3 regions of the Fictibacillus sp. S7 genome follow, and region 1 is predicted to be linked to each of the others. Evidence: riboswitches for the same ligand, from Rfam matches in the RefSeq annotation. Region 1 holds a riboswitch; each other region holds the start of a gene.
What was found. Region 1 has a riboswitch for S-adenosylmethionine ahead of DMO16_RS21805 (methionine ABC transporter ATP-binding protein). Riboswitches for the same ligand answer to the same signal wherever they lie in the genome.
Positions count from the first base shown of each region.

Region 2: linked by a shared signal. The riboswitch ahead of metK (methionine adenosyltransferase) and the one ahead of DMO16_RS21805 (methionine ABC transporter ATP-binding protein) in region 1 are both predicted to bind S-adenosylmethionine.
Region 3: linked by a shared signal. The riboswitch ahead of DMO16_RS20075 (alpha/beta hydrolase family protein) and the one ahead of DMO16_RS21805 (methionine ABC transporter ATP-binding protein) in region 1 are both predicted to bind S-adenosylmethionine.

Region 1 is NZ_QJKL01000001.1:4,287,417-4,297,257, forward strand. Features, by position in the region: gene DMO16_RS21750 (acyl-CoA dehydrogenase family protein) at 1-170, shown strand, start outside; gene DMO16_RS21755 (arsenate reductase family protein) at 335-697, shown strand; gene gcvH (glycine cleavage system protein GcvH) at 764-1,150, shown strand; gene DMO16_RS21765 (YusG family protein) at 1,238-1,486, shown strand; gene DMO16_RS21770 (KGG domain-containing protein) at 1,583-1,972, opposite strand; gene DMO16_RS21775 (toprim domain-containing protein) at 2,272-2,619, shown strand; gene DMO16_RS21780 (PQQ-dependent sugar dehydrogenase) at 2,629-3,666, shown strand; gene DMO16_RS21785 (thioredoxin family protein) at 3,683-4,012, shown strand; gene sigI (RNA polymerase sigma-I factor) at 4,416-5,165, shown strand; gene DMO16_RS21795 (anti-sigma factor domain-containing protein) at 5,270-6,559, shown strand; gene DMO16_RS21800 (hypothetical protein) at 6,661-6,984, shown strand; SAM riboswitch class I at 7,042-7,155, shown strand; gene DMO16_RS21805 (methionine ABC transporter ATP-binding protein) at 7,234-8,259, shown strand; gene DMO16_RS21810 (methionine ABC transporter permease) at 8,252-8,917, shown strand; gene DMO16_RS21815 (MetQ/NlpA family ABC transporter substrate-binding protein) at 8,942-9,769, shown strand.
Region 2 is NZ_QJKL01000001.1:4,626,633-4,636,473, reverse strand. Features, by position in the region: gene DMO16_RS23555 (tetraprenyl-beta-curcumene synthase family protein) at 1-792, opposite strand, end outside; gene DMO16_RS23550 (alpha/beta hydrolase) at 825-1,604, opposite strand; gene DMO16_RS23545 (gamma carbonic anhydrase family protein) at 1,708-2,226, shown strand; gene DMO16_RS23540 (VOC family protein) at 2,199-2,600, opposite strand; gene DMO16_RS23535 (spore coat associated protein CotJA) at 2,783-2,995, shown strand; gene DMO16_RS23530 (spore coat protein CotJB) at 3,001-3,264, shown strand; gene DMO16_RS23525 (manganese catalase family protein) at 3,289-3,858, shown strand; gene DMO16_RS23520 (phosphatase PAP2 family protein) at 3,990-4,541, shown strand; gene DMO16_RS24515 (hypothetical protein) at 4,559-4,711, shown strand; gene metK (methionine adenosyltransferase) at 4,758-5,957, opposite strand; SAM riboswitch class I at 6,138-6,256, opposite strand; gene pckA (phosphoenolpyruvate carboxykinase (ATP)) at 6,528-8,111, shown strand; gene DMO16_RS23505 (hypothetical protein) at 8,202-8,456, shown strand; gene DMO16_RS23500 (alpha/beta hydrolase family protein) at 8,445-9,248, opposite strand; partial or broken gene DMO16_RS23495 (ABC transporter substrate-binding protein) at 9,395-9,841, shown strand, end outside.
Region 3 is NZ_QJKL01000001.1:3,931,684-3,941,524, reverse strand. Features, by position in the region: gene DMO16_RS20110 (AraC family transcriptional regulator) at 1-314, shown strand, start outside; gene DMO16_RS20105 (acyltransferase family protein) at 476-1,507, shown strand; gene DMO16_RS20100 (LTA synthase family protein) at 1,548-3,560, opposite strand; gene DMO16_RS20095 (sensor histidine kinase) at 3,761-5,122, opposite strand; gene DMO16_RS20090 (response regulator transcription factor) at 5,112-5,783, opposite strand; gene DMO16_RS20085 (CDP-glycerol glycerophosphotransferase family protein) at 6,028-6,309, opposite strand; gene DMO16_RS20080 (bile acid:sodium symporter family protein) at 6,656-7,630, opposite strand; SAM riboswitch class I at 7,841-7,947, shown strand; gene DMO16_RS20075 (alpha/beta hydrolase family protein) at 8,074-8,883, shown strand; gene DMO16_RS20070 (thermonuclease family protein) at 9,000-9,770, shown strand; gene DMO16_RS20065 (putative protein N(5)-glutamine methyltransferase) at 9,823-9,841, opposite strand, start outside.

The sequences.
Region 1 (9,841 bases):
GTATGGAAGCTCATGCCAAAGAATCGATTATCGGAGTAGAAGAAGGAGATACCCTTCGCATGATGCTGTCTGCTCTGCGCAAGCTCACACGCCATACACCGACTAATGTCATCAAGAAAAAACGTGAAATAGCCGCTGTTGTATTGGAGGAAGAACGTTACGTTATTTAAGTTTCATACTACCACTGCCTTATCTTGAAAGTACTCTCTCATATTTGGCTCCGGTACATTGCCGGAGCATTTTTTTTGTGTTAATCATGATGAGACTGATGATTAATTTCCCTTTACGTGGCAACACTATTTTGTGTTACTATGGAAAGGAAGGAGTGAAACAAATGAGCCTGACTTTTTACCAGTATCCCAAATGCGGAACATGCCAGAAAGCAAAGAAATGGCTGGAAAATCATGATGTTCCATTCGAATCTGTCCATATCGTTGAAAACCCTCCTTCAAAAGAGGAAATCAAGGAACTTGTCTTGAAAAGCGGACTGGATTTAAAAAAATTCTTTAATACGAGTGGAATGAAGTACAGAGAGCTCGGCTTAAAGGATAAAATCAAAAGTGCTTCCGATGAGGAATTGTTTGATTTACTCGCTTCTGACGGCATGCTGCTGAAGCGCCCGATTGCCACCGATGGAACACAGGTGACCGTCGGATTTAAAGAAGATACATATCAACAGACATGGGCATCAAAATAGTTGCTTAACTATAATAAATTTAATATTATAGTTATTATAATAACAAGAAAGCCTGGAGGGATACGAATGAATTTTCCAAAAGAATTGCGTTATTCAGAAGAACATGAATGGGTTAAAGTTGAAGAAGGAAATAAAGTAAGAATTGGTATTACCGATTTTGCACAAGATGAGCTGGGTGATATCGTATTCGTAGAACTGCCGGAAGTAGGCGACGAAATCAAAGCGGACGAGCCATTTGGCAGCGTTGAATCCGTGAAAACCGTTTCCGAGCTTTATGCTCCAATTTCCGGAAAAGTCGTTGAAATCAATGAAGAGCTGGATGACAGCCCGGAACTCGTAAACGAATCTGCTTATGAAAAGGCATGGATGATTGTGGTTGAAGCATCTGATCTTTCTGAAACAGAAAACCTCATGTCAGCTGAACAATATGAAGAAATGACAAAAGAGGATTAATCCCTTACAAAGAATTTCAATGAGTAGGGCGCTTCTTTCCGGAGACAATAGAAACATCTTCTCCGGAAGGAAGTGACTTCATTGAACATGAACGATTCGAATCAAAATGCGAAATCAGATATCACAACTAAGGTGTATGGAAAAATGGATGCGGGCTACATGTCTTTGTTCCATGACAACCAAAAAATCGGACGCGTCGTTTTTTCCGATCAGGGCAATCAATATGAAATGGCTGAAGGTTTTGAGTTTGATGCTGAAAAAATCTATAAAAAGAATGATTCAGCACAGAAATATCCCAAAAGCTATGTTCAGGGATGCGATGAGGGCTGGTGTTAGTTCATGCCTTGTAAGTCCGGCACACTTTGATGATTATTTTATTTTGTAGCAAAAAAGGACAAGCCCTCGGGCTTGTCCTTTTTTGCTTGATATATATTAATCGTTGTTATTGCGGCTATTACCGCCTTTTTTTCCAATATCTCTGTAAAAATCTTTATCGTGGCTTTCGGAAGTAGCTTCTCCGCCTTTTTTACCGATTTCCTGATAAAAATCTTTATCATGGCTGTCGGCTGTGGACTCCCCGCCTTTTTTACCAATGTCCTGGTAGAAGTCTTTATCATGGCTGGAAGCAGTTGACTCTCCGCCTTTTTTACCGATTTCCTGGTAGAAGTCTTTGTCGTGGCTTTCGGAAGTAGACTCCCCGCCTTTTTTGCCGATCTCCTGATAGAAATCTTTCCCATGGGTTTTGGATGTTTTTTCTCCGCCCATGCGACCGGCTTCTTCTCTGCTCATTCCATCTCTGTTGTCATTATTGTTTCTAGCCATTTCTAATTCCTCCTCTTATGGTAAAAAGTAATTTTTCAACAGTAGTTATCTTGGTACTGTTGAACTTAGAGAAACAATATCCCCTTTTCGTTATCGTTAAACGACTTGAGGAGAAGTTAGTACGATTTTCCTTACTGGGTTGCCTTCTTGTGGTAATAAAGGGTGATTACCGAGAAGAAACGGACAGTTTTATTAACATTTGAAAGAGGATTCTAATAAAATAAAGGGTATTATAATAACTAAGAGGAATATCAATCGTTTTAATACTTGTTCTTTAGAAGAAATAGGAGAGATGATTGATGGACAACAACAGTGATAAAGTTATAATCGTTGAAGGCAAATCTGACAAGGATAAGCTGATCTCCATACTGAATGAGCCTGTTGAAATTATCTGCACCAATGGAACAATGGGGCTTTCACGCCTCGAAGAACTGGCAATCGAAATTGAAAACAGAGATGTTTATATATTGGTTGATGCAGACGAAGCCGGTGCAAAACTGCGAAAAATGCTGCAAAGAGAACTTCCGAACGCTGAACATTTATACATTCATAAGATGTACCGGGAAGTGGCAAAGACACCACTCATGTACCTTGCTAATATTTTGCTGGGTGCCCGTTTTACGATAAATAAAAATTGTTTGGGATAGGAGGAATGTATGTACCGCTTTTGCCTGTTGCTGCTGCTGATCTTGACTGCATGTTTTTCTGAGGAGACCGGAAAAAAAGAAAAGCGACCACAGGAAAAAACAAAGATCTTTGCAAAGAATTTAAACGTCCCCTGGCAGATCGATTTTTATAATGGAGAGACCTATATTTCTGAAAGGACCGGGAAAATGACGAAAGTGACAAAACAAGGAAAGAAGGTTCCTGTGTCATTATCATTTTCCAAAAAGGTTCTTTCAGAAGGGGAGGGTGGTTTCCTTGGCTTTTTATTTGATCCGGAGGCCGGGGAGAATCACAGGGCTTATGCCTATTACACATATCAGGAAAAGGGAAAGGTGTACAATCGAATCGTCTCTTTAAAAGCAGGACAGGCATCCTTGAAAGAAGATCGTGTGCTCCTTGAAGGGATACCTGGAGGGTCGATTCATAATGGCGGAAGAATCAAATTTGGACCTGACGGAAAACTGTATGCAACCACCGGAGATTCAGGGGATGATTCGCTTGCCCAGAACAAGGACAGTCTTGCTGGAAAAATTTTAAGAATGAATGCCGATGGATCCATACCAAAGGATAACCCGTTTAACCATTCTTATGTGTATTCCTACGGACACCGCAATCCACAGGGGCTTGCATGGGATGGAGACAAAATGTTTTCAACTGAGCATGGTTCAACCAACTATGACGAAATAAACGTGGTCAAAGCTGGGAAAAATTACGGGTGGCCGGTCATTAAAGGGGATGAATCCAAAGAAAACATGGAAAAGCCTCTTCTTCATTCGGGAAGAAAGACATGGGCACCGTCGGGTATTGCCATCAAGGACAGCAAGATTTATATTGCCTGTCTGCGCGGAGAAAAGATCATTAAAGTAAACACATCCGGCAAGCAGATGGAAACGATGGCGAGCAATCATGGCCGTCTCAGGGATGTTCAAGTTCATAACGGGGCGCTTTATTTCTTAACTAACAATAAAGATGGCAGGGGAACACCGAAACAAAATGATGACAAGATGCTCGAAATGAGCAGTTTTTAAAGGATTGGGGAGAAGTATGAAGGATTTAACTAACTTAGAGACACAGGATTATATTGAGGAGTCGGCAGAGGTACCGGCGGCTCTCTATATTCAAACACCACTTTGCGGCACCTGCAAAATGGGCAGGCGAATGCTTGAGATCACACTGGAAGCGTTGGACAAGCCAGGAAACAAACAGCCCAAGGTGGGCGCAATCAATTTAAATGCCATGCCAGAACTGGCTGAAAAATACAACATTACCAGTGTACCGTGCCTCCTTTTTTTAAACCGCGGGATTGCCGTACGCAAGATTTATGCCATGCAATCTGTTGATTTTTTGTATCATAACTTAAAAAAGTACCTTTAAAGGCACATTCAGTGTCTTTTTTCTTTTTTAGGGGGTGTTTTTTAAATGTAATACATGGTTGGTGTGGTAAAATAAAACAAAAATATGTAAATCATTTTACATCACATTTCAGCCATTAAAACAGATGAAATTCCCTTGAAAAAGCTATGATACCAAGCAAGTCAGTGGTAATTTCTGATTTATCGGCACAGAAGCTAGTTTTTTCTTTTTCAGAAACGTGACAGAAAGATTACAAAAAGGCGGTAGTCCTGTAATATTGTTATACAACTGTATCCTACAAACCTACAAATCAATGGTATAAATGTATAGGAGAGCTTGAAACTTGTTTGCTCCTGTCGACTTTTGGGGAATTTCGTCCTCCGAAAGTTAAAACAACCTGGATTTAAGAGGTGAAATAATGTCAATGTCTACTGCATTTGTATCAAGAATAAAAAACAGCGCTAGCGCTATAAATAACATTGAAGATAAAGTTATGAACATCCAAAGAGGAAATGATTTTTTACGAAATGAACTGATTGAAGCCTATCAGCCCTTTATTAAAAAGGTGACATCAAAGGTTTGCAGTCAATATATAGATCGAACAATGGACGAATTTAGTGTAGGTCTGTATGCATTCAATGAGGCAATTGATCAATACCAGGAAGGACAGGGAAGCCGATTCCTCTCTTTTGCTGATATGGTGATCCGCAGAAGAGTGATTGATTATATTCGTAAAGAAGTAAGGCAGAACCGGTTAATTTATCTCCAGCCTGATGAAGAGGACGAAGAAGGCCGCGTTGAGGATAGCTATGCTGAACAAAAAGCGGCAATGGATCATTATGAAGAAAGCATTCAGGCTGAAAATCGTGTGTATGAAATTGAGGAGTATCAAAAGCTGCTAAAAGATTTCAACTTGAATTTCAAAGTGCTAAGCAAACATTGTCCGAAGCACGTTGATGCACGTGAAAATGCGAAAGAAATTGCCCGGCTGCTCGTTGAAAACCGGGAAATGGCTGAGTTTTTATTGGAGAAAAAACAACTTCCCATAAAAGATTTGTTAAGCATGGTCTCCTGCAGTCGTAAAACGATAGAGCGAAATCGAAAGTATATAATAGCGGTATCGCTAATATATCTAGGGGACTTTAAAGCGTTAAAGTCTTATATTCAGCCTTAAATAAGGGGAAGTTAAACGGTTGTAATTATTCGTGTGGCCTAAAAGCTGGCTCATGATGGTTATGATACGAAGCAGATCCTTCGCCTTCAGGGGGGATATGTGGAATGAAGAACGGTATTTTGATGGAAGTTAAGAAAGGAAAAGCGATTCTTTTAACAAAAGACGGGTCATTTGTCTCGGTTAAACTGCCACGGGGAAAAAAACTGGTGCCGGGAATGGAATATGACGTCTCTAGTTTATACAGAAGCAAGACCAGGCGCTTTTTTCTTCCTTCACTTTCTTTGTCTATAGGAGCACTACTCATATTTGTGTTATTTTCGGGTGTAAACCCGTTGAGCCGCAACGACCATACTGTTGCGGCTTATGTCAGTTTTGACGTGAATCCGAGCCTCGAGGCTGCGGTTAATGAAAATCTTCAGGTCGTTCAAGTAAAAGCGTTCAACCCGGAAGGAGAAAACCTGATCCACTCCCTTCAGTATGCGAAGGATGTCAGCCTGTTTCAATTTGCTTCTTCACTGTTGAATGCTTATGACCAACAAGGTTATCTTTCCAAGAATCCGGACGTGCTGATTGCGTCTACTATTGTGGATCAAAGTGATAAAAAGATGTCTTCATCCCTCCAAGATGCTGTAACAGCCATTAAACGCAATGCTGCTGTCTATAATGAGAAAGCAGCCATCGACATCAAGAGCCTTGATATAAAAAAGCGTAATGCAGCAAAGAAAAATGGAGTATCGCCAGGGAAATATTTGATGTATCTTTATGCAAAGCAAAACCATGATCCGCTTTCTTTAAAAGACGTCAAAAAGATGTCATTTTCCGAGCTGAAAAAAAAGATGGAGAAGAAAAACGACCAGCAGCATAAAAAGAATAAGGAAGACATGGAAGTACCCGAAAAAATCAAGCGGAACGAGAGAAATATCCAGCCTGAAAAGACCCATCCAAAAAAGGCGGTTAAACAACCATCCGCCAAGACTGAACCAGTAAGAAAAACCTCATATAAAGAAACGAATAAAAAAGCGGATTCGATGCAAAGCAATAAAAAAATGACAGTTAAATCTGCTGAACCTGCCCAGCAGGAGAATAGGAAAGTGATGAGTCAAAATAATCAGGCCGAGTTTCATTCATTCGGCTCTGTACATAAACATCCGGATAAAAAATGGAAGAAACCACCGGGAAAAGGCCAGCCAACGCCGCAGCCTTCTTTCCGAAATTCACCGAAGGATCAAAACAAGATGAAGGTGAAAACCGTACCCGTCCATAAGAAAAAGATGAACAAAGACAAACCGGGGCCGCAAAAACAACGGTTTAACCATGAGAAAAAGTGGGGCAGAGGCCAAGCCACGCCCAAAAAGGAACATCCAGGTCATCGTCATCAAAAGAAAGCAAGCTAAAAATCGACAGAAGGACCCTTTAACTGTCGAAGGATCCTTACAGGAAGAGGGTCCAGCCTCCTCGAACCCTTTTAGAAGGGATATAACGAGGGGGAATTTTGATGAATTGGGATCAATGGGTGGATCATATTCAAAAAACAGATTTTCTCCGTCCGCTTGTGGGGAATGAGAGGGCGAGTGTATCACTGGAAGGGAAAACCATCTGTATCACCTTTATCAACACCATCACGGAGAAGCAAAGAAAAATACTGCTTTCAGGCAATGATGAGGAATTACGGCTTGTTTGCAATGGTGAAAGTCATTTGAGCAAACTGATCAAACAAGGAAAGCTGTCTTTTACAGGGACATACAGAGAACAGTTAAAACTCGAATCATTACTGTACTTGGCCCGCAGTCAACGAACAGGGACAAAAGAAATGGTTTGACAGTAAATGTACGTGATGATAAAATCCATACTGCAAGCTGAAAACTTAAACATTTCGTTCTTATCGCGAGAGGTGGAGGGACTGGCCCGATGAAACCCGGCAACCGTTAAACAGCAATCCTGTTTAAAATGGTGCCAATTCCTGCAAAGCGCATGCTTTGGGAGATGAGAGATGGCGCATATAAATTCAATGCCCTTCTGCTCATATTCGCAGAAGGGCATTTTTTATGAAAGTGAGGAATCCAGTCTTTTGATAACTTTAGATGCAGTGCGCAAGATCTTTAAGACGAAAGACGGACCGGTCAATGCGGTTGACCAGGTCAATCTTACAATAGATCAAGGTGAAATTTTCGGAATAATAGGATATAGCGGTGCCGGAAAAAGTACGTTGATCCGTATGCTGAACATGCTGGAACGGCCGACGAGCGGAAGTGTAACGGTAGCCGGACAGGATTTGTCCAAGCTGAGCAAGAGCGAGCTTCGGAAAGCTCGTCAGGAAATCAGCATGATTTTCCAGCATTTTAATTTGCTTTGGTCCCGTACCGTAAGGGAGAACATTGCTTTCCCTCTTGAAATTGCCGGGGTGGCAAGAGCTGAACGGTTAAGAAGGGTGGATGAACTGATTAAACTGGTTGGCCTCGAAGGCCGGGGAGAATCTTATCCGTCCCAGCTGAGCGGAGGACAAAAACAGAGGGTCGGTATTGCCCGGGCATTGGCCAATAACCCAAAAGTGCTTCTTTGTGATGAAGCGACATCGGCGCTTGATCCGAAAACCACCGACAGCATCCTGAATCTGTTGGTTGAGATTAACGAAAAACTCGGATTGACGATTGTCCTGATTACTCATGAAATGCATGTCATACGGAAGATCTGCCATCGGGTGGCTGTCATGGAAAACGGAAGAGTGGTAGAGCAGGGACCAGTCCTGGACGTCTTCCGTCATCCTTCCGAGGAAATTACGAAAGATTTTGTGAAGCAGATCACAGAACCGGAAGAAACAACGGATGTGATTAAACAGCTGGCTTCAGAAAAGCCGCAAAACAAGATTGTACAGCTGACATTTGTCGGAGGACGCGCTGAGCAGCCTATTATCACAGAGGTTATCCGAAAATTCAACGTTCAGGTTAACATTCTTCAGGGCAAGGTTTCACAAACACAAAACGGTGCATATGGATCACTCTTTATACAGCTCGAAGGGGTTGATTCAGAAGTTTCTGATGCAATCAATTACATGAACCAACAGCAAGTCGAAGTGGAGGTGGTTTCATATGAGTAATCTGTTCCCGAATGTAGAATGGGATGTGATGTTAACATCTACAGGTCAGACGCTGTACATGACTGCAGTAGCTGTTATTGCCACCTTCGTTATTGGCTTGTTTTTAGGATTGGCTTTATTTCTTACGGGGAAAGGAAACTTGTGGGAGAACAAGCTTTTTAATGTAATTACAGCGGCAATCGTTAATATTTTTCGTTCGATACCCTTTATCATCTTAATCATTTTGTTGATACCATTTACACTCTTCTTGGTTGGCTCCATGCTTGGTGCCAATGCTGCGCTCCCGGCACTTATAATCGGGGCAGCGCCATTTTATGCACGAATGGTTGAGATCGCTCTCCGAGAAGTGGATAGAGGAGTCATTGAAGCTGCGAAATCCATGGGATCGAGCAATACCCAAATCATATTTAAAGTGCTTATTCCTGAAAGCTTGCCCGCTTTGATTTCAGGGATCACTGTAACCTCCATCGCGCTTGTGGGCTATACCGCAATGGCTGGTGTGGTTGGCGCAGGGGGTTTAGGTGACCGGGCTTTTCTAGACGGTTTCCAGCGTACACAAAATGATGTTACGTTTGTTGCCACAGTTATTATTTTGATTATCGTCTTCCTTATCCAATTTATCGGGGATACTATTACCCGACGCCTGGATAAACGATAAAAATAGACAATCAGGAGGAAAACCATGAAAAAATTGATTACACTCATTCTTTTGTTGGCCATGACAACAGCCCTTGCTGCGTGCGGTGCAAACAGCGGAGGAGACAAAAAGCTTGCTGATAAAAAAATTGTTGTAGGGGCATCCAACGTTCCGCATGCCGAAATTCTTGAACAGGCTGTACCGCTAATGAAGAAAAAAGGAATTGATCTTGAAATCAAAAAGTTTCAGGACTATGTATTACCGAATAAAGCTCTTGCAAATAAAGAGATTGATGCCAACTACTTTCAGCATATTCCTTATTTAGAGTCACAAATGAAGGAAAACAAAAACTACAAATTTGAAAATGCAGGCGGAATTCATATTGAGCCGATCGGTGTATACTCCAAAAAGTATAAATCGCTAAAAGACCTTCCAAAGGGCGCAACCATCATTATGAGTAATTCTGTAGCCGACCATGGCCGTATGCTGTCACTGCTTGAAAAAGAAGGGCTGATCAAGCTCAAAAAAGGCAAAGGGTATAATGCTCAAATCAAGGATATTGCAGAAAATCCAAAGAACCTTAAATTCAAAGCGGATGTTGAAGCAGGACTACTTCCAAAAGCCTACCAAAATGGTGAAGGCGATGCGGTGCTGATCAATACCAACTATGCGATTGATGCTGGATTGAATCCTCAAAAAGATGCGATCGCACTTGAAGGCGCAGATTCACCGTTTGTCAATATTATCGCTGTACGTAAAGGCGATAAAGATGCCAAAACAGTCAAAACCCTTGTGCAGGTTCTTCATTCAAAAGAAATCCAGGATTTCATTAAGAAGAAGTACAAAGGAGCAGTTGTACCAGTAAACAAATAAGGTGCCATAAAAGGACAGCCACAGGCTGTTCTTTTTTTTGTCCCATTGTAATAAAGTTAGATGACTTAAAAC
Region 2 (9,841 bases), 340 kb from region 1:
ATTGAGGTCGCCCCCCTCTTCATCTTCCTGCTGATCCACAAAATAATCGAGCAGAATATGCAAACCTTGAACCCAGGGAAAGTAGCCGTTTTTAATGACCTGAACCTGTTCAGCAGTCAAACTTTCCTGCGAAGCGTAGGAGACGAGGCAAAAAATACCTAGAGTCGAGCCTGTACAGGCCGAGAATTCGTACCAGCTCATGGCAGGCAGCGAATCCTTGTGGCTGCGGTACCAGGCCTGCAGCCTCGGTACCCGTTCCTCAATCATCACATGCTTATGTATTTGCAAATCACAATAATAATGTGCGAGATCAAGCAGTGAATCCGCGATGGAAGAATAATGCGGAATTTCCGAAAGAATGCGCTGGCACGTTTGTACCAGGCTCCAAAGGTAATCCCCATCATTTTGGTCTTCTCTCATACGATAGTAATTTTTCCTTTCAGCCCCCGGTGTCAGCGCATGAATCATTGATTCATGCAGCGCTTCAAAATCCTTGGGATCAAGTGAAGTGCTTCGGTCACAGAGATTATCCAAATAGTCGCTGATTGTCTGATAGGCTACCACAAATTCAATAACCTTTTGCCGCTGTTCACCTGCCAGAAGAGCCAGTATGGCTCCTCCCTGGCAATGGAATTCCTTTGTATCAATGCTCATCAGAGCCTGTTTTCTAAGTTCGTCATTGGGGATGGTCTCTGCCTTTTCCCGCCATTTCTCTAAAAAAAGTGCTACATCGGGCAGAACATTGCGATAGATGCGATACATTAATGCCCAAGGTTGATTCGGTACACTCATTTCAATTTTCCACCCCTTGCAATCATCCAAAATCAAAAATAAAGATTTAAATACGATTTCATAAATTTAAAAACATCATCCCGTTCCGGCTCGTTCAGCACTTCATGATACAAGCCCGGGTATTCTTTATACATTTTATCATGGAGTTCAAGCCGGTTAAACCAGCTGCGGACCGCACGTTTATCCACAATCCGGTCGTCTCCTCCCTGTATGACCAAAAGCGGCACGTTCGGAAAGCGGTCCGTCTCCTGATGAGCCTTTTTCATGGCGCTTACAAGCTCACGGTACCATCTTACCGACACCTTCTCCACCAGCAGCGGATCAGAAGCATCCCGCCGAAGAACCTGTTCATTTCTTGTTTTGTTGACAGGATCCAGATTGGCAGAAAATTTGATGGAAGGAGCCACTGTGTTCAGGACCCTGGAAAGTGTTTCAATTCCCTTCTTTGGTGGACTCGCAAGCCCCAGGCATGGTGATGAAAGAATGATGCCTTTTAAGGTAAAGTTCCTCTCCGTTGCCGCACGGATAGCGGCAAGTCCTCCCATGCTGTGGCCAAAAAGGAATACAGGAAGGGAATACAGCTCAGCTTCTGTAATCCATTCTTCTATCGTGAGAATATATTCATCAAAAGAATCAATGTGCCCGCGGCGGCGGGTGGTCGTTCCCTGTCCGGGAAGGTCTCCCATTAAGACATGAAAGCCTGCGGCGTTAAACTGCTGAATCAGCCATTCATAGCGGCCGTGATATTCCCCCGCGCCATGGACTATGATAACGGCACCTTTTACTACATCCTTAGTTTCCCACTTCCACATAACAGCATCCCCTTCTCGAAATAATTATCCTTTGATAGAATAGAATGAAAAGCTAAAAACAGTTTAAAAACCCGATTTTATTTGAAAACAGGATGTGATACGTTTGATTTACCCTTACAATGGAAAAAATCCAGTCATTGCAAAAAGCGCCTATATTGCAGATTATGTAACCATTACCGGCGATGTGACCATCGGAGAAAACAGTTCCATCTGGTTTAACACTGTCATACGCGGAGATGTTTCCCCCACGATTATCGGCAATGGCGTAAATGTTCAGGATAACTCGGTTCTTCACCAAAGCCCCAACCGCCCCCTGATCCTTGAAGATGGAGTGACGGTTGGACACAGTGTTATTTTACATAGCAGTCTCATCCGGAAAAATGCGCTGATCGGAATGGGCTCACTGGTCCTTGATGGTGCTGAAATTGGCGAAGGCGCATTTATCGGAGCCGGCAGCCTCGTTCCCCCAGGAAAAAAGATACCGCCAAATTCCCTGGCGTTTGGCCGTCCAGCCAAAGTGATTCGGGAATTAAATGCTGACGACATCGCCGATATGAACCGCATTCGCCGTGAATATCAGGAAAAAGGGCAGTATTACAAGTCGCTTTCCGAATCCGATTGACGATCGCCGTTAAACTCGATTAAGTTGCCGTCCGGATCACATACATATACCTGGTGCCATGGAGTCTTATTCTCGGGTTTATTATGATATGGCACCTTGAAGTGATCCAGTTTTTTCAATAACCCCGGAATATCGGTCACCCGTATGGCAAAATGGCCATCCCTGCTATCCAGGTCATCCGTTCCTCTTAATGCTTTTCCCTGCGGGTTTACGATCAAATGAAGCTGAGTTGCGCCAAAATTGTACCATACGCCCGGAAAACCAAACTGCGGGCGCTCTTTGTCTGCTTTGAACCCCAATATGCCTTCATAAAAATACAACGCTTTCTTCAAATCAGTTACCACTAGTGAAACGTGATGGATTCCTTCGTACATGGCTTCCCCTTCCATTCATCCCAAAATTTTTTCCGTACATATTGCATGTTCTGGATAAATCATACCACAAGATGATTTCCTATTTAAATGGATAAACCCCAGAAGCCGCGTTTACCTTAAAGTCATATTTCCTACTCTTGTTCAATAAAGTAGTAAGAGCCCTTTTTTTGGAGGTGAAATTATTGAAACCGATAAAATCCTATACCCCTTACCACAGTCCGTTTGACCCTTGTCCTCCCATCGGCAAAAAGTACTACCGCACTCCACCGCAACTGTATATGACGTTCCAGCCGCCGAACCTGCCGCAGTTTTCCCCAAGGGAAGCATTACAGAAAGGAACCCTTTGGCCGGCGTTCTACGATTATTATGAAAACCCTTATGATCGGAGGAGTTAATGCATATGGAAAATAGCCTTCCTGCCGACTATTACAGACTCCTGGAAGAATTGCAGGCTGTGGATTTTGTTCTGGTAGAATTAACGCTGTACCTTGATACCCATCCAAATGACACCGCAAGCATTAATCAGTTTAATCATTATGCACGGGAGCGAAAAAAACTGAAAAAAGCCATTGAATCCCAATATGGTCCCATGCAGCAGTACGGAAACAGCTATTCAGGTACACCATGGGACTGGAACAAAGGGCCTTGGCCGTGGCAAGTGTAAATGTAATTTTATTGGAGGGTGACCATGTGGATTTATGAAAAAAAACTTCAGTACCCGGTTAGAGTCAGCACCTGTAATCCGAGACTCGCTAAATTTTTGATTGAACAATACGGCGGAGCCGATGGAGAGCTTGCGGCGGCTCTGCGTTACTTGAATCAGCGGTACAGCATTCCCGATAAGGTCATCGGGCTGTTGACCGATATAGGCACAGAAGAATTTGCTCACCTTGAAATGATTGCCACAATGGTTGTAAAACTTACCAAAGACGCCACGCCTCAACAGATGCGTGACGCCGGACTGGATGCCCATTATGCGAACCATGACAGTGCTCTTTTTTATCATAATGCAGCAGGTGTTCCATGGACCGCCTCTTACATTCAGGCCAAAGGAGATCCGATTGCAGACCTTTATGAAGACATAGCAGCTGAAGAAAAGGCACGCGCCACCTATCAGTGGCTGATTGACATGTCGGACGATCCGGATCTCAATGACGGTCTCCGTTTCTTGAGGGAACGTGAAATTATCCATTCCATGAGGTTCCGGGAGGCTGTGGAAATTCTGAAAGAAGAACGCGACCGAAAAACCGTTTTTTGACAGTCTTTCTTAAAACCGCTGATTCATCAGTGGTTTTTTATTTTTACAAACTCTTCATACTTCCTTAAAATCGGGACAAACATCCACTTGTATGCTTAAGGAGAAATCAGCATTAAGACAGGAGGATGTTTATGGCGAGAGTGACCGGGTGGATTTATGAAAAAGAATGCAGGTTATTCAAATGGGTAAACAGCAGGCTGCAGCATCGTTTGTTGGACAAGTACTTTAACGCCATTACCCACTTTGGAGGTGCAACTGCCACGATCATTACCACTCTTCTCGTACTGCTCTTTGCACCTGATAATGCAAGAATATTTGCTGCCGCAGGTTTCCTGTCTCTCGTACTCAGCCATATCCCTGTGGCCATCTCCAAGAAATGCTATCCCCGCAAGCGCCCATACCTCATGATACCGGGTACAAAAACCTTCAGTCATCCGCTGAAAGACCATTCCTTTCCGTCCGGGCATACAACAGCGGTCTTCTCCGTCATTATCCCGTTGTCCCTGATCCACCCCGGTCTGCTCTGGATTCTTGTTCCGCTGGGCTTCTCTGTCGGAATCTCCCGGATGTACCTTGGCTTGCATTATCCCACAGATGTCCTCGCAGGCATGATGCTGGGAATCAGTTCAGGAATCTTTTCCGTTTTCTTGGTTAATTCTTATCTCGTTACCAACCATTTATAATGTTCAGGAGGGGTTACATGAAAAAAGCGCTACAGGAACACGATTTGATGATTGTAAAAGAAATAAATCCCACTTTCCAGTCAGGATTCAATCTGCCAACAATCCTCAAATTTCCTGTATTCATAAAATCCCTGGAGCATAAGCCTCCTGATCTGCCGCTCAAAAAATAAAGCCGGCCCTTCCAGTGGGAATCCCAATGGAAGACCGGCTTTTTTATTATGCGTTTGCTTGTTCTTTAAGTGCTTCTGCTTTATCTGTTTTTTCCCAAGGAAGCTCAACGTCTGTACGGCCGAAATGTCCATAAGCAGCTGTCTGCTTGTAAATCGGACGGCGAAGATCGAGCATTTTGATGATTCCTGCCGGGCGAAGGTCAAAGTTCTTGCGCACAAGATCAACCAATACCTCTTCAGAAACTTTTCCTGTTTCAAACGTGTTTACAGCAATGGATACAGGCTGAGCTACACCAATAGCGTAGGCAAGCTGAACTTCAACTTTGTCAGCAAGACCGGATGCAACAATGTTTTTCGCAACATAACGTGCTGCATATGCTGCAGAACGGTCTACTTTGGTCGCGTCTTTCCCGGAGAATGCTCCGCCACCGTGACGGGCATATCCGCCATACGTATCAACAATAATCTTACGGCCAGTCAAACCGGCGTCCCCTTGTGGTCCGCCAATTACAAAACGGCCTGTCGGGTTGATGAAGTACTTTGTATTTTCGTCAATCAATTCTGCAGGTACAACAGGCTTGATTACTTGTTCTTTAATATCCGCCTGAATTTGTTCAAGTGAAATTTCAGGGTGATGCTGAGTTGAAATGACAATCGTATCAATACGAACCGGCTTGTCATCCTCATCATATTCAACCGTTACTTGAGTTTTACCATCTGGACGAAGGTAAGGCACTTCTTCCGTTTTGCGCACTTCAGCCAGTCGGCGGGACAAGCGATGTGCCAATGAAATCGGAAGCGGCATGAGTTCAGGTGTTTCGTTGTTGGCATAGCCAAACATAAGACCCTGGTCACCAGCACCGATTGCTTCAATTTCTTCATCCGTCATCGAACCTTCACGAGCTTCAAGCGCCTGGTCAACCCCCATCGCGATATCAGCAGACTGCTCATCGATGGATGTCAGAACCGCACACGTTTCGGAGTCAAAACCATATTTCGCGCGGTCGTAACCGATTTCTTTGATGGTTTCCCGAACCACTTTCGGAATATCAACATATGTGGATGTAGTAATTTCCCCTGCAACCAGCACAAGTCCGGTTGTTACGGAAGTTTCACAAGCTACACGGGCATTTGGATCGTTAGCCAGGATTTCATCCAGGATCGCATCGGAAATTTGGTCACAAATTTTGTCCGGATGCCCTTCTGTAACTGATTCAGATGTAAAAAGACGACGACTTTTAGACAATTGAGATCCTCCTTCTCTATTTAACGCATAGAGCAATATTTTTATAAGATACGGTACTCATTCCTATATGGATACTTTGTTTTTGTAAAATATTCAGGTTCAAACCATTTTGAGACATAAAAAAAGCCTTTCCCTAAATCATCATACACGAGGGAAAAGGTCTTATATCTACGCCTTCACCTCTTATTTTCAAGGCTTGTTCACCTTGCAGGTTAGCACCTTTTCACTTCATTTTTTGGCACGAAGTGTCGGTTGCTGGGTTTCATAGGGCCTGTCCCTCCACCTACTCGGAATAAGAGTAGCCGTTCCCGAAATATAATAGCGCAGTTCGACAAACCTGTCAACTTGAAATGGCATCCCTCCCTCATCCAGATAGAAATTTTCAGCGTCACTATGTCTGATAATAATGTTTGCCAGTGCTGATCAGAGGATAATGCCTGATTTTCGAACCAAATCGTAAAATGTTAAATAAAATAGTATACATTATTTATTTTAATGTGCTATACTAATTTCAAATTTAGTCATGTTGACGGTGATTAATATATTCTTTAAAAGGACGGTTTTGCGAACATGAATACGGTTGATTCAACGACGACTTTAGATGATATTCTAAACAGCGCAGCTACTCATGAAAATCTCCCAGTACCTATGCTTGTTGAAAAAGCACTGCTCCGCAACGAAGCGATTTTATCTTCGACAGGTGCTCTCAGAGCCACAACTGGAAAATACACTGGACGCTCTCCAGAAGACAAGTTTTTCGTGGACGAAGCCAGTTCAAGCGGAAAAATAGACTGGGGCAAAATCAATAAGCCTTTTAATGAAGAAAAGTTTGATAAGCTTTACAAAAAAGTACTTCATTACTTAGGCCAGCAAGAAGAACTTTTTGTGTTTAAAGGCTTTGCTGGCGCTGATCATGCTTATCGCCTACCCATTCAGGTCGTGAACGAATTCGCCTGGCATAATCTGTTCGCCCGGCAAATGTTTATCCGCCCTACAGCTCAAGAGCTAAAGGGACTGGATGCGGAATTTACCGTGGTCTCCGCTCCCGGGTTCCAGGCTGATCCTGAGGTAGACGGCACAAATTCAGAAACTTTCATTATTATATCATTTGAGAGAAGGATTGTTTTGATCGGCGGCACAGAATATGCCGGTGAAATCAAAAAATCGATCTTTTCAGTTATGAACTATATCCTTCCCGAAAAAGGGATACTTTCCATGCACTGCTCGGCAAATGTCGGACAGGAAGGCGATGTCGCCCTTTTCTTCGGCTTATCCGGAACCGGTAAAACGACTCTTTCCGCTGATCCTCACCGCTCGCTGATCGGAGATGATGAACACGGCTGGGCCAATACAGGCGTCTTTAATATCGAAGGCGGATGCTATGCCAAAACCATCAACCTCTCTCAGGAAAAAGAGCCGCAAATCTGGGATGCTATCCGATTTGGAAGCGTTCTCGAAAACGTCGTCCTGGATGATTTGACACGTGAAGGAAACTATGATGACGGCTCATTGACCGAAAATACAAGAGCAGCTTATCCGATTCAGGCGATTCCAAACATCATACAGCCAAGTGTTGCCGGACACCCGAACACCATCATATTTCTGACAGCTGATGCATTCGGAGTATTGCCTCCGATCAGCAAACTGACGAAGGAACAGGCAATGTACCACTTCCTGTCCGGGTACACAAGTAAGCTTGCTGGCACAGAGCGTGGAATTACGTCTCCTCAGGCCACCTTCTCCACTTGCTTTGGTGCTCCATTCCTGCCGCTTGAGGCAACGGTTTATGCAGAAATGCTCGGCGAAAAAATCGATCACCATGAAGTAGAAGTTTACCTTGTGAACACCGGCTGGTCCGGAGGGGCATACGGCGCAGGTAAGCGCATGAACCTTTCCTATACAAGAGCCATGGTCCAGGCAGCGCTTCAGGGTGAGTTAAAATCTGTGGAAACAGTAACCGACCCGATCTTTGGATTAAACATCCCGATTCACTGCCCAGGTGTTCCTGATCAGGTGCTCCAGCCAAAGAAAACATGGAGCACCCCGGAAGAATATGACCTGAAAGCCAAAGAGCTTGCTGCTCAGTTCAATGATAATTTTTCAAAGTTCAATAATGTTCCTGCTGAAATTAAAGGTGCAGGCCCGCTCGTCTAATAAGAATATATCCAATTGTACCGCTTCCTTTAAGGGAGCGGTTTTTATTTTCCAAAAAAATGTTGCAAACGACACCTTTGTCGCTTATATATCGAAAACCGGTATGAGCAAGCAGCCGGAATTTTTTCATCCTTGATTCATAAAGGTATCGAAAACGGTGAATTTGATCCTGTTGTATCCATCGATGACATGAGCCGGTTCATGATTAGCTTTCTGGACGGGATTGCGATTTCTGCGATTACTCTGACTCACGGATTTATGCAAACAGGCAAGCAGATCGACCTTTTTGAAAATAGCATGAAATCCATGCTGAACGTAAAAGAGCCGGATTTGTCACAACGGTGACAGCTCCGGCTTTTCTTTATTTCGGGTTTTCATCCACTCACAAAATGCAAAGGTAATCTTCCTGTTTTCCTGGGGCGGGAAGTGGTGGGTATACTGGGGATAAAACCAGGTTTCCACCATTCCCTTCGGATCCAGGCATTCTTTTAACACTAACGAATGTGTAATGCTGACATTCTCATCCTTGCAGCCATGTATCAAAAGAAGCGGGACAGTAAGTCCTTCACAATAATGAACAGGCGATCTTGTCCTGTAGCCTTCCGGAACTTTCGATGGTGTTCCCCCGATGACACGCTTCATCATTTTTCTCAAATCTACCCGCTCTTCATAGGTCAGGGCCATGTCTGAAACCCCTCCCCAAATGACTACAGAACGTGCTTCTGGATACTTCAGTGCCGTAAAGAAGGCCATCGGCCCGCCACGGGAGAATCCAAAAATATGAAGCTGATCATGATCAACGATGGATAAAGAACGAAGAACTTCAAAGGCATGGAACGCATCCTGCCGGTCTTCTCCGCAAAAGTCTTCTCTGCCCTCTCCCCCTTCATTTCCACGATAAAAAGGAGCTATCACAACAAATCCCTGGGAAGCAAGCTGAATAATCCGCGGAACCCGTACCATTCCCACTTTTTTTATGCCGCCCCGCAAATACAAAAATCCAGGCAGCATGTCTTTCCCGCTGTTCTTGGGAATGGCCAGAAGCCCTTTTACGGTCAACCCTTCACTCTTATAAGAGATTCTGAATAACGTAATCTGTGGATGTGGAGAAGGATACCGTTGGGCATGAGTGATCAGGCTGCTGTCCAGCACATAAATTCCCCCTTTTCTTATTTAGGCCAACACACAATTTTACCATTCACATATAAAGTATTACATGAAACTTTATCCTTCATTCGAATATAAAGGAGGCTAACGATTTGAAACGTATAAAAGCCCAGCTTATGCTTTTCTTTTCACTGATCTTGACGGCATGCCTGCTGTTGTCGGCATGTTCTTCCGATACCTCGGAAAAACAAAAGCGTGATAAGGTTCGGGTGGCTGAAGTAACCCGGTCCATTTTCTATGCACCCCAATATGTTGCGATTGAAAAAGGCTTCTTTAAAGACGAGGGCATTGATGTGGACTTAAAGACCACATGGGGCGGAGATAAAACCATGACGACGCTTTTGTCCAACGGAGCAGATATTGCCCTAGTCGGCTCTGAAACGTCCATTTATGTAGGTGCCCAGGGAACGAGCGATCCTGTCATTAACTTTGCACAGCTTACCCAAACGGATGGAACCTTCCTAGTAGCCCGAAAAAAGCCGGATTATTTTTCCTGGAATCAGCTCAAAGGCAGCACCTTCCTCGGACAGCGCAAAGGCGGAATGCCACAGATGGCAGGTGAG
Region 3 (9,841 bases), 360 kb from region 1:
TTTGCACAAATTTCAACCCGGATAACGGAACCTTCAGTTACTTCATTTGTTCAGAAGTAACGACAGCAGAAAATGCTCCTTCCGGTTTGGTTCTAAAGCATATTCCCGAAACCAAGTTTGCGGTGTTCACCACCCCGAGTGTTCCGGAAGATGAGTTTTCCAACAGCATCCAGGCGACCTGGCGGTTTGTCTTTAAAGAATGGTTTCCGTCTTCGGGCTACGAACATGCCGGAGGCCTGGAAATTGAATGGTATGATGAACGAAGCGCAAACCCGGATTCCATGCAGATGGATATTCTCATTCCCATTAAATAACAGGAAAAAACGGCATGTCCATAACGGACTGCCGTCTTTTCTGTAAAGGTTTTATTAACATTCTTTAAAGCATTGTTAAGATTGGCAGAATCCGTTGCTCCCTCATCCTCTTCATTGGTATGGTGATGATGACCTGTTTTAGTGAAAAGGGGGAGAAACCCGTGATTAAAGAATGGAACCTTTTACGAACCATCGCCTGTCTGAGCATCGTTTTCCTGCACAGCACCTCCCAAACTGCGGTCTCGGTTGGAGGTTATCCGGCGTCAGGAGCATACAGCGTTCTTCGTGTGGCGTTATGCTATGCCACCCCTACCTTTGTCATCTTATCCGAGATTATTCTGGCGAACCGGTACCCGGATGAGCTTCCAAAAAATTTCTGGAAAAAACGGCTGAAATGGATACTCGCTCCGTTTCTAACATTTGCAGTGATCGACGCCCTTGCGAGCTATCACCTGAATCCAGCTGTTGATATCGGATTGATGATTCAAAAAAACCTTCTCGGAAATTACGAAGGATATTTTGTGCTCATTATTTTTCAGTTTTACGCCCTGCATTATTTGGTGACGAAGTATAAGATTCCGGTCTCCTGGCTGCTGCCTGTCAGTTTGATTGTGATGAGCCTCCACTTCCAATTCATGGAAGGATCACATCGTAGCATCAAAGAAAATCTGTCGTATTTAAAGGTGCCTTTTACCGCCTGGTTTGCTTATTTTGCCGTGGCCTACGCCATTGGCAAGCATTATAAAACAGTGGCAGTAAAGCTCCAACAATACCGGTACCTGACTATTGCCGGTGTAGGGTTAAGCCTGGCTCTTGTTTATATTTTTTTCAAAGCGGGATATACAGGAGTAGGCTCCAAACGCCTTGACTTGTTTCCGTTAACGGTGGCTGTCAGCCTGTTTATTCTCGCCTGGGGACAGCGTTTGCCAGGAAGCCGAATCATTAATCTTATAAGCAACTATTCCTTTGGCATTTACCTGGTTCATTGGCAAGTGCAGCGGTACCTCGCTTCCTATACGGCTCAACTATTCGAACAAACCTATCTTCAGGTATTTTCACTCTTTTTCATTACTCTTATTCTTTCCATGGGCCTTATTAAACTGGTTTCATTGCTTCCAGGAGGGGCCTATCTTGTCGGCAATATCCGGCGAAAAAGAAAAGTCGTGTCCGCACCGCTTCCCAAAACCGCATAAAACAAAAAAAGCATTGCCACAAAGGCAATGCTTTTTCCAGTTATTGCTGTTCTTGTTTTTGTTCCGCTGCAGATGTATCTTCCTGCTTTGGCTGATCTTCTGATTTCGCTTTGCTGCTGTTCTGGTCACGGTTATTGTAGTCATACTTCGAACGATCTACTGGCTTAAAGTCACGCGGTGTGTAGAATCGAAGCAAGTCACCATACACCACTTTGTCAGACAGCGAAAGCGCATTTTCAGTAAATTCCTGTTCTTTTTGAATTTCTTTATCTTTTTTCACGGGTTCTCCCGTTTTACTGTCAAAGTATTTGCCGTTAATGGCCGTAACCTTCGGACTCACAAAGCTTCCGTTACGGAAAGGAACAACCTGCTGATGCTGTTTGGACATTAAGTCGGTACCAAACTGAACATACTCTTTTGTATCGATTCCGAGAAGGTGGAGCAATGTTGGAAGAAGGTCAATTTGTCCGCCATATTGATGCTGCACCCCGCCCTTCATGCCTGGGACATGAATCATTAACGGCACACGCTGCAGCTGGGCATTGTCATATGGCGTCATTTCTTCTTTGTTTAATACTTTCGCCATAGCTTCGTTATGGTTTTCAGAAATACCATAATGGTCACCATACATGACAATCACAGAGTTATCATAAAGACCGGAAGCTTTTAGCTGGTCAATAAAGCTCTTTACACCCTCATCCAGATAACGCGCGGTCTGGAAGTAGCGGTCAACAGAACCGTCTCCTGTATTATCAGGTCCAATGGATGCTTCTTTTTCATCGATTGGATACGGGAAGTGGTTGGACAATGTAATGAACTTGGTATAAAACGGCTGCTTCAATGTTTTTAGCAATGGAATCGATTCATTAAAGAATGGTTTATCCTTAAGTCCATAGTTGACTACATCTTCATCATTCATATCATAATGGCTGGCATCAAAAAACTTATCATAGCCAAATGATTTATATGTCTCGTCCCGGTTCCAGAATGTTTTGTAATTCCCGTGGAATACCGCAGATGTATATCCTTTTTGTCCTAAAATCGCAGGCGCAGCCTGGAATGTGTTATTTCCATTTGTCGTAAATACAGAGCCTTGCGGAAGTCCATAAATGGAGTTTTCAAGCATAAATTCTGCATCTGATGTTTTACCTTGTCCGGTTTGGTGGAAAAAGTTATCAAAGTACAATGTATTCTTATCTTTTGTAAATGAATTTAAATACGGTGTAACTTCCTGGCCGTTTAATTTATAGTTGATCAGGAAATTCTGGAATGACTCCAGATGGATATAAATCACGTTCATGCCTTTTGCTTTCGCAAAGTATTTCGGATTTGGCTTAGCATAGTTCGCATCTTTATAATTCAGTACGTCTCCCATATCACTGGAATCCGCAGATGCTTTCTGAGCTGAAATACGCATGCTCTGGATTGCATCATAAAGGACATAATTGTATGTTCCCAAATATTTAACCAGGTAGTTGCGGTCAAACGTTCTTGTCAGCAGCTGAGGACGATCTGTTTCTGCAAGTCCGATATTAATGACTAGCAATGCAATCGCCGATACCAGGACCACTTGAACCTTGCGGCGGGCCATGCGTACAGGTTCCGGTTTGATAAACTTTGCGAACAGCAGTACAGCCAAAATGATCGTGTCAATAAAATAAAGCGGATCATACGGCTTAAGCAGTTCCCAGATGCTGCCGCCAAGGTCCCCAAAGTTTTTCGTTTGGGTAAGCGTAGGCATCGTAATAAAATCATTAAAGAAACGGTAATACACAATATTTGCATACAAAACAAAGGATAGGAAGAAATTAAGTACAATGGTCCATATATACGCTCTCCTGCCCTTTGCAAACAGCGCTAATCCGAAAAAGAAAATGGCTGAACTGATCGGATTGATCAGCAGCAAAAATTTCTGCATTTTATTTTCTATACCAAGATTGAATTCAACGAGATAGCCTGTATACGTTTTTAGCCAAAAAAGAATAACAGCTAAAAGGAAAAAACCAATATGCTTTTGAACAACATTTTGGCCAGCTTTTAAAATACCCTTCAATTCTTTCACCTCTTCTAGTACCTCTATAAACAGTAGGTCTTCTTAGATCGTTTGTTGCAGCTGTGAATAATCGCACCTGTAAATTTTAGTCTATTTTATTATAAATAGCAAAAGTGAAAATATGATGAAAAGCGAAGATTTAATTTTATTTTTGTTTATTTTTTCTTAAAATAGGCTCGTTTACCCGTCCTTTTCGCTTATTATTGCGGAATTTTAATTGTAAAAACGCTTCCTTTGCCTTGCTTGCTCCTAACATGGATCCATCCGCCGTGAGAATCGACAATCCATTTGGCGATCGCAAGCCCCAGCCCGTGTCCCCCGAATTGTTTTGAGCGGGATTTTTCTGTTCTGTAAAACCGTTCGAAAATATGAGCGCGTTCTTCCGGCTGTATCCCTATTCCCTCATCTTCAACCGAAATAACAAGAAATTTTAATTTTTCTTTACGTTCCATTTTCGAATCCAGTTGGACTTCCGCTCCCTCCGGAGAATACTTTATGGCGTTTTCAAGCAGGATATAAAGCAGCTGATCCAGCCGTTCCCTGTTTCCGTACACAAACAGCCGGTTCTGCACATTCATCTTTAATGTTATACGCTTTTCGGCGGCAAGGGTTTCAATGGATTTTATGACCTTTTCCGACAGCTCTTGAAAATCAAATACCTCTTTTACCAATTCGGTATTTTCCGCATCCGAGCGGGCAAGCGTAAGCAAATCCCCGACAAGCTTAATCATGCGCTTTACTTCATATTTCATATTGGAAAGAACAGAATGTGAAAATTCATCTTCGTTTAATTTCTTTTCCATTTCCAGTGCATTGATGGAAGAAAGCAACACACTCAAAGGCGTTCTGAGCTCGTGAGAGGCATCTGCGGCAAACTGGCGCTGTTTCGTATAGGAGCGAGAAATGGGAGACATCGCTCTTCGGGACATAAAATAGCTGGTAAAAAAGGCAACAAAAGCAAAAACAACAAGTAGGACCGCAAAAATATTTAAAAGACGGTCAAACAATTCCACCCGGTTGGAAATACTTTTACCTACATATAAAATACCTATAAACTCATTGCCCTTGTAAATTTTTCTTCCAGCCATCATCAAGTCGATGTGCCGGTTGTTCGGGCTTTCTTCCCAAGGCACATAATAAGTGACATTCAATTTCTCGTATTTAATCTCATTCGGATCCGGGTTCCATCCTTCAAGCTTTCGGTAAAGCTTCGGACGGAGCTTGTGATAGAGCTCATCCCCCGTCAAAAGCTTCCCTTTCGCATCGACCACATAATAGAAAAACTGTTCATCCGACAGCATGACAAAATTCTGAATGGAGGGTTTTTTCCCCTTTATCAGTTTTTCCTTGATGACCGTAACTTCCTGATCCACAAGTTTCTTCAACTGGGTCTCCTGGTTGTTGACGATTACACCGTACATCAAAAAATATACAATCACCATAAACAAGATCAAAAACAGCATAAGAATTCCCGTATAAATCATGGTCAGCCGCCATTGTGTCCGGCTGATTAAATTCAAATTTCTTAAGGGGTTCCAGCGGGCGATGAAATTAATTTTCAAGACGATATCCCACCCCGCGGACACTTTCAATGACTTCCTTTTTCGTCAGCTTTACCAACTTTTTACGAAGCAATTTTACTGTAGCATCCACCGTTTTAGCAGAAACATCGGCATCAATTCCCCATACCCTGTCCAAAATGGTTTCCCGTGGAAGAACTTGCCCTTTATTGCGGACAAGCAGATCAAACAACTGAAATTCTCTTGGTGTCAGTTGAATTTCCCGCTTGGAGGAGTTCACTTTATAACTGGTCCGATTCAAAACAATATCAAAGATCACAACCTTTTCTTCAACAATGGGAGCAAAGTTTCTTCTGGAAAGTGCACGAAGCCTGGCCAAAAGTTCATCAATTTCGAACGGCTTGACCAAATAATCATCAGCACCTGCATCCAGGCCATTGATCCGATCCTGTACCGCATCTTTTGCGGTAAGCATTAAAATCGCCTGGGAGCAGCCCCCGTTTCTCAATCGCCGGCACACGTCCAGGCCGTTTTGTCCCGGCATCATCCAGTCGAGAATCAGAATATCAAACTCACGGGCAAGAGCTGCCTCATAGGCATCCTCACCATTGGTCACCCACTCCACATGATAGTCATTTTTTTTGAGCATATGGACAATTAACTTTCCAAGATGGATATCGTCTTCAGCAACAAGAATGTTCATGAAAAGCAGGCTCCTCTTCTTTTATCATTTCAACAATTGATGATAGCATATTTACTGCCCGGAAGAACGAAAATCCTGACGAATTCACATATTTCCGTGTTTTATCGTTCTTCAATTTTCAACAGTTTTAAAAAAAAATGGTAGACAAAAACCACGTTAGGTGACATAATCAAAATATCAAACGAACATATGTTCCTGTAAACTCCATCAAAAAAAGCCGGTGATCATCACCGGCATCAATCATCTACGATTTAAACACGTGCTCTACAACCTGTTTGGTTGCATTTCCTTTTTCCCATCCGCAAAATTTTTCATAAAAACATTCATAGTTGCCTTTATACTGTTCCATCACTTCATCAATATTTTCAATCGTGCGAATCACATCTTCACTGTCCCTTAAAAGCGGACCTGGAACTTCCTCTTCCAAATTAATATAAAACCCTCTGAGTGTATCCCGATACTTTTCCAGATCGTAGAAAAAAATAAAATATCTTGGGATTAAATAGGCATAAAAATCCTTTATCACTTTTTTCTTTAAAAAGGTTTCAACCTCCTCAAATCCGGAAATATAAACAAGCAACAATGGTAATATAATCACAAAAATTCAAATTTCGTACATATATCGAATAAGACATATTACCCCTTCTTTCGACAGCAGGCAGGGATTGACTAAAAAAAACAAGAAAACCACAGTAAAACAAAGAAGAAAGGAGAATGGTGATGAGCAATGAAGTGCTAAAAAAACACATTCACCAGCATTTCAACAGAAAAAAGATCAAGGATGAGCAGCTTGAAACACTGCTGGTACGTTTCATCCTATCCGTTAAAAAGGAAAAATAATGACAAAAAAGGAGCCTTAGGGACTCCTTTTTTTATGCCGATGTGCTTTCATTGTTATGATGCTGGATCTGTCTTCCAAAATGTTTAGACAAAACAAAACCATAGACCGATGCAAGGATCTGCTGAAACAGCATCCCGATCACGACAGGTACGGCTGTCAAAGGGGAAAAATAAGTGAGGGCAATAACTGAACCCGCACTGATGTTTCTCATTCCACCGCAGAAAACCATGGAAACCATTGTTTCTTTATCATATTTCAGCAAAATACTGACTAAAAAAGACACTAAATATCCGCTGGCTGCAATGAAAAAGACAATGATTCCAATCCACACCAGTTTTTTATCCGCATGCTTCAGATAAGGAGCTGCCACCGATGCATTAATCGCGACTACAACTGCCATACAAATTTTCGATATAGGGGCTATCCGTTTTCCTAACGTCAATTTGATGTTTCCCTTCGTCTTGTGATTTAGAATCATACCCACAATGGAAGGAATGACAATCATAATCAGCAGGTCCTTGACCATTGGCCATACCTTGATGGCTACAGACTCTCCGACAAAGAGAGAAAGACTGTATGGAACCACAAGAGGCGATAACAATGTATCAATTAATATGATGGATAAAGCAAGGGTGCTGTTTCCTTTATAAATAGAAACCCACATGCTGCTCGTGATTCCGCATGGAATGACCATAGCAAGCACCAGTCCAGTAATGGTGTAAGGATCCGTGGGAAACGCTATGTGTCCCACTGCCCAGGCCCACAAGGGCATAAAAACGTGCAGAATGGCCAACCCAATAAAAATGGGGACAGGACGAGACAACGTATTGCGCAAATGGGTAAAATTTGAGCCAAGGCTGCCCGAAAATGTCATAAACGCAAAAATCCACGGAACGAGAAACAGAAAGTTTTTTAGCTCATGTGTCAAAAGCATGCCCAAGAGTACACTGACCGGGGTAATGAGTGGCATGAATCGCTCTAGCTGATGATTGATCTTTTCTAACACGCTTAACCTTCTTCCTAATCATTCTAATAATTTACTATGTTATTATTTTACAATATATAAGATTTAATGCCAACATACTCAGAAGAAAAGGCAGGGACAAATGCATTATTTTTGATACCTTTTTTGAATTGGTTCATATTCTATAATCAACTTATCTTATACAATTGACAAACTATTAAAAATATCATACATTAAATTAAAATGATATACTTCTTATCCAGAGAGGCGGAGGGAATTGACCCTGTGAAGCCTCGGCAACAGACTCCCCTATGAGCACTGTGCCAACTTCAACAAGCTGCTGGCTTGAAAGATAAGAAATGTGTTGACGTGATTCGTTCATTCAACTCCTTCTTATGTTTCTATAAGAAGGGGTTTTTATTTAACTTTAATTCCTACTAAAAAGATAAGATTAGTTAATTATAAAGAATTGAGGAGTTGTTCATATGGAAAAGCAAGGTTGGTTTCTATGGAAGGATTGCAAGTTAACCGCCACCGTTCATTATCCCCGGCACACTTTAGGAATTCTCCAGGCCAAATTGCCGATTGTCATCATCTGCCATGGTTTTACAAGCAACCGAATCGGTGTGGACCGCCTCTTTGTTAAAACGGCCCAGCAGCTTTCCGCGAGCGAGTTTGTCGTTTTGCGTTTTGACTATGCCGGCTGTGGAGAAAGCGAAGGCAGCTATGGAGAAAATACATTTCAAGATTTAATCAGTCAGACACAGGCTGCTATTGATTATGCCTCAAAGCTGCCCTGCGTCGATTCCAGGGAGATCATTCTCCTTGGCCATAGTTTGGGAGGAGCCGTGGCGGTTCAGACTGCGGCAGTCGATCCGAGGGTAAAAGACCTGATTCTCTGGGCTTCGGTAGGAAATCCCTACGATGATATCGTGAATATTATTGGAAAGGATGAATGCCAAAGTTTAACGACAAAAGGGTATGTTGATCATCTGGGATATTCATTAAAAGCTGATTTTCTCCATTCCCTTCAATCCTACCATCCCATGAAGGAGCTGGCACAGTTTACAGGTGACATTTTACTTCTCCATGGAACAGAGGATAAAGACATTCCAAGCGTATACTGCACCCAGTTCTATGACAGCTGCTCCCATAGAATTCATGGAACTAGTGAATTGAAGCTCATTAAAGGAGCGAATCATACCTTTTCTTCTATCCATCATTTTAATGAACTTCTTGCCCAAACATTGAACTGGCTTAACCGCCAGTCAGCCACAGACCGCATCACGATCTAATCGATCATGATGCTTTTTTTATTGAAAAACACTCTGTGAGTAAATAACGTAGTATAATAACTTTTGTGATTTTACAAATCATCGGCAATACATAGATAGAGGAGAGAAAGAAGATCGTGGAAAAAAATCCCCTTAAAAAGCTGCTCAGTATAGCAATGGTATGTTTACTAGCTGTGTTGGCTGCCGCATGCTCACCGGTTCAGGAGAGCAGCAGTCCCGATGGGCAGAGCGCTTCGATTAAAGGCACACCAGCAACTGTCACATATGTAGTAGATGGAGATACACTCGATGTTAAATTCAAGAATGGAAAAACAGAACGTGTCCGTATGCTGCTAGTGGATACTCCCGAAACGAAACACCCAAGGCTTGGTGTTCAGCCATTCGGTCCGGAGAGCTCAAAATTTACAAAAACACAGTTAACCGGTAAAAAAGTAGGCGTTGAGCTGGATATTTCCGAACGTGACAAGTATGGGAGACTGCTTGCTTACATATGGATTGGCAAACAAAACTTTAACCAGCTGCTTTTGGAAAAAGGACTGGCCCGGGTCGCTTATGTGTATCCGCCCAATACAAAATATGTAGACCAGTTCCGCGCCACACAGGAAAAAGCCCAGCAAAAAGGGGTTGGCATCTGGTCCATCGAGAACTATGCCCAGAAGGACGGTTTTCATGAAAATTCCAAGAGCCCATCTTCTAATGAAAACAAACAGCCTGCCAATCCCCCTTCAAATGAGAAACCCAAAGGAAAATGCAACATTAAAGGAAATAAGCAGTCGATGATCTACCATGTTCCCGGCGGCCAATCTTATGATGTAACAAAAGCCGAGGTCATGTTTTGCTCAGAGGCAGAAGCCCAAAAAGCCGGTTACCGAAAAGCAAAAAGATAAGACGCCAGACGGGAAAAGCCGGGATCAGCTAAAACGCGCTGATCCGGCTTTTTTACTTGGTGCCAATAACC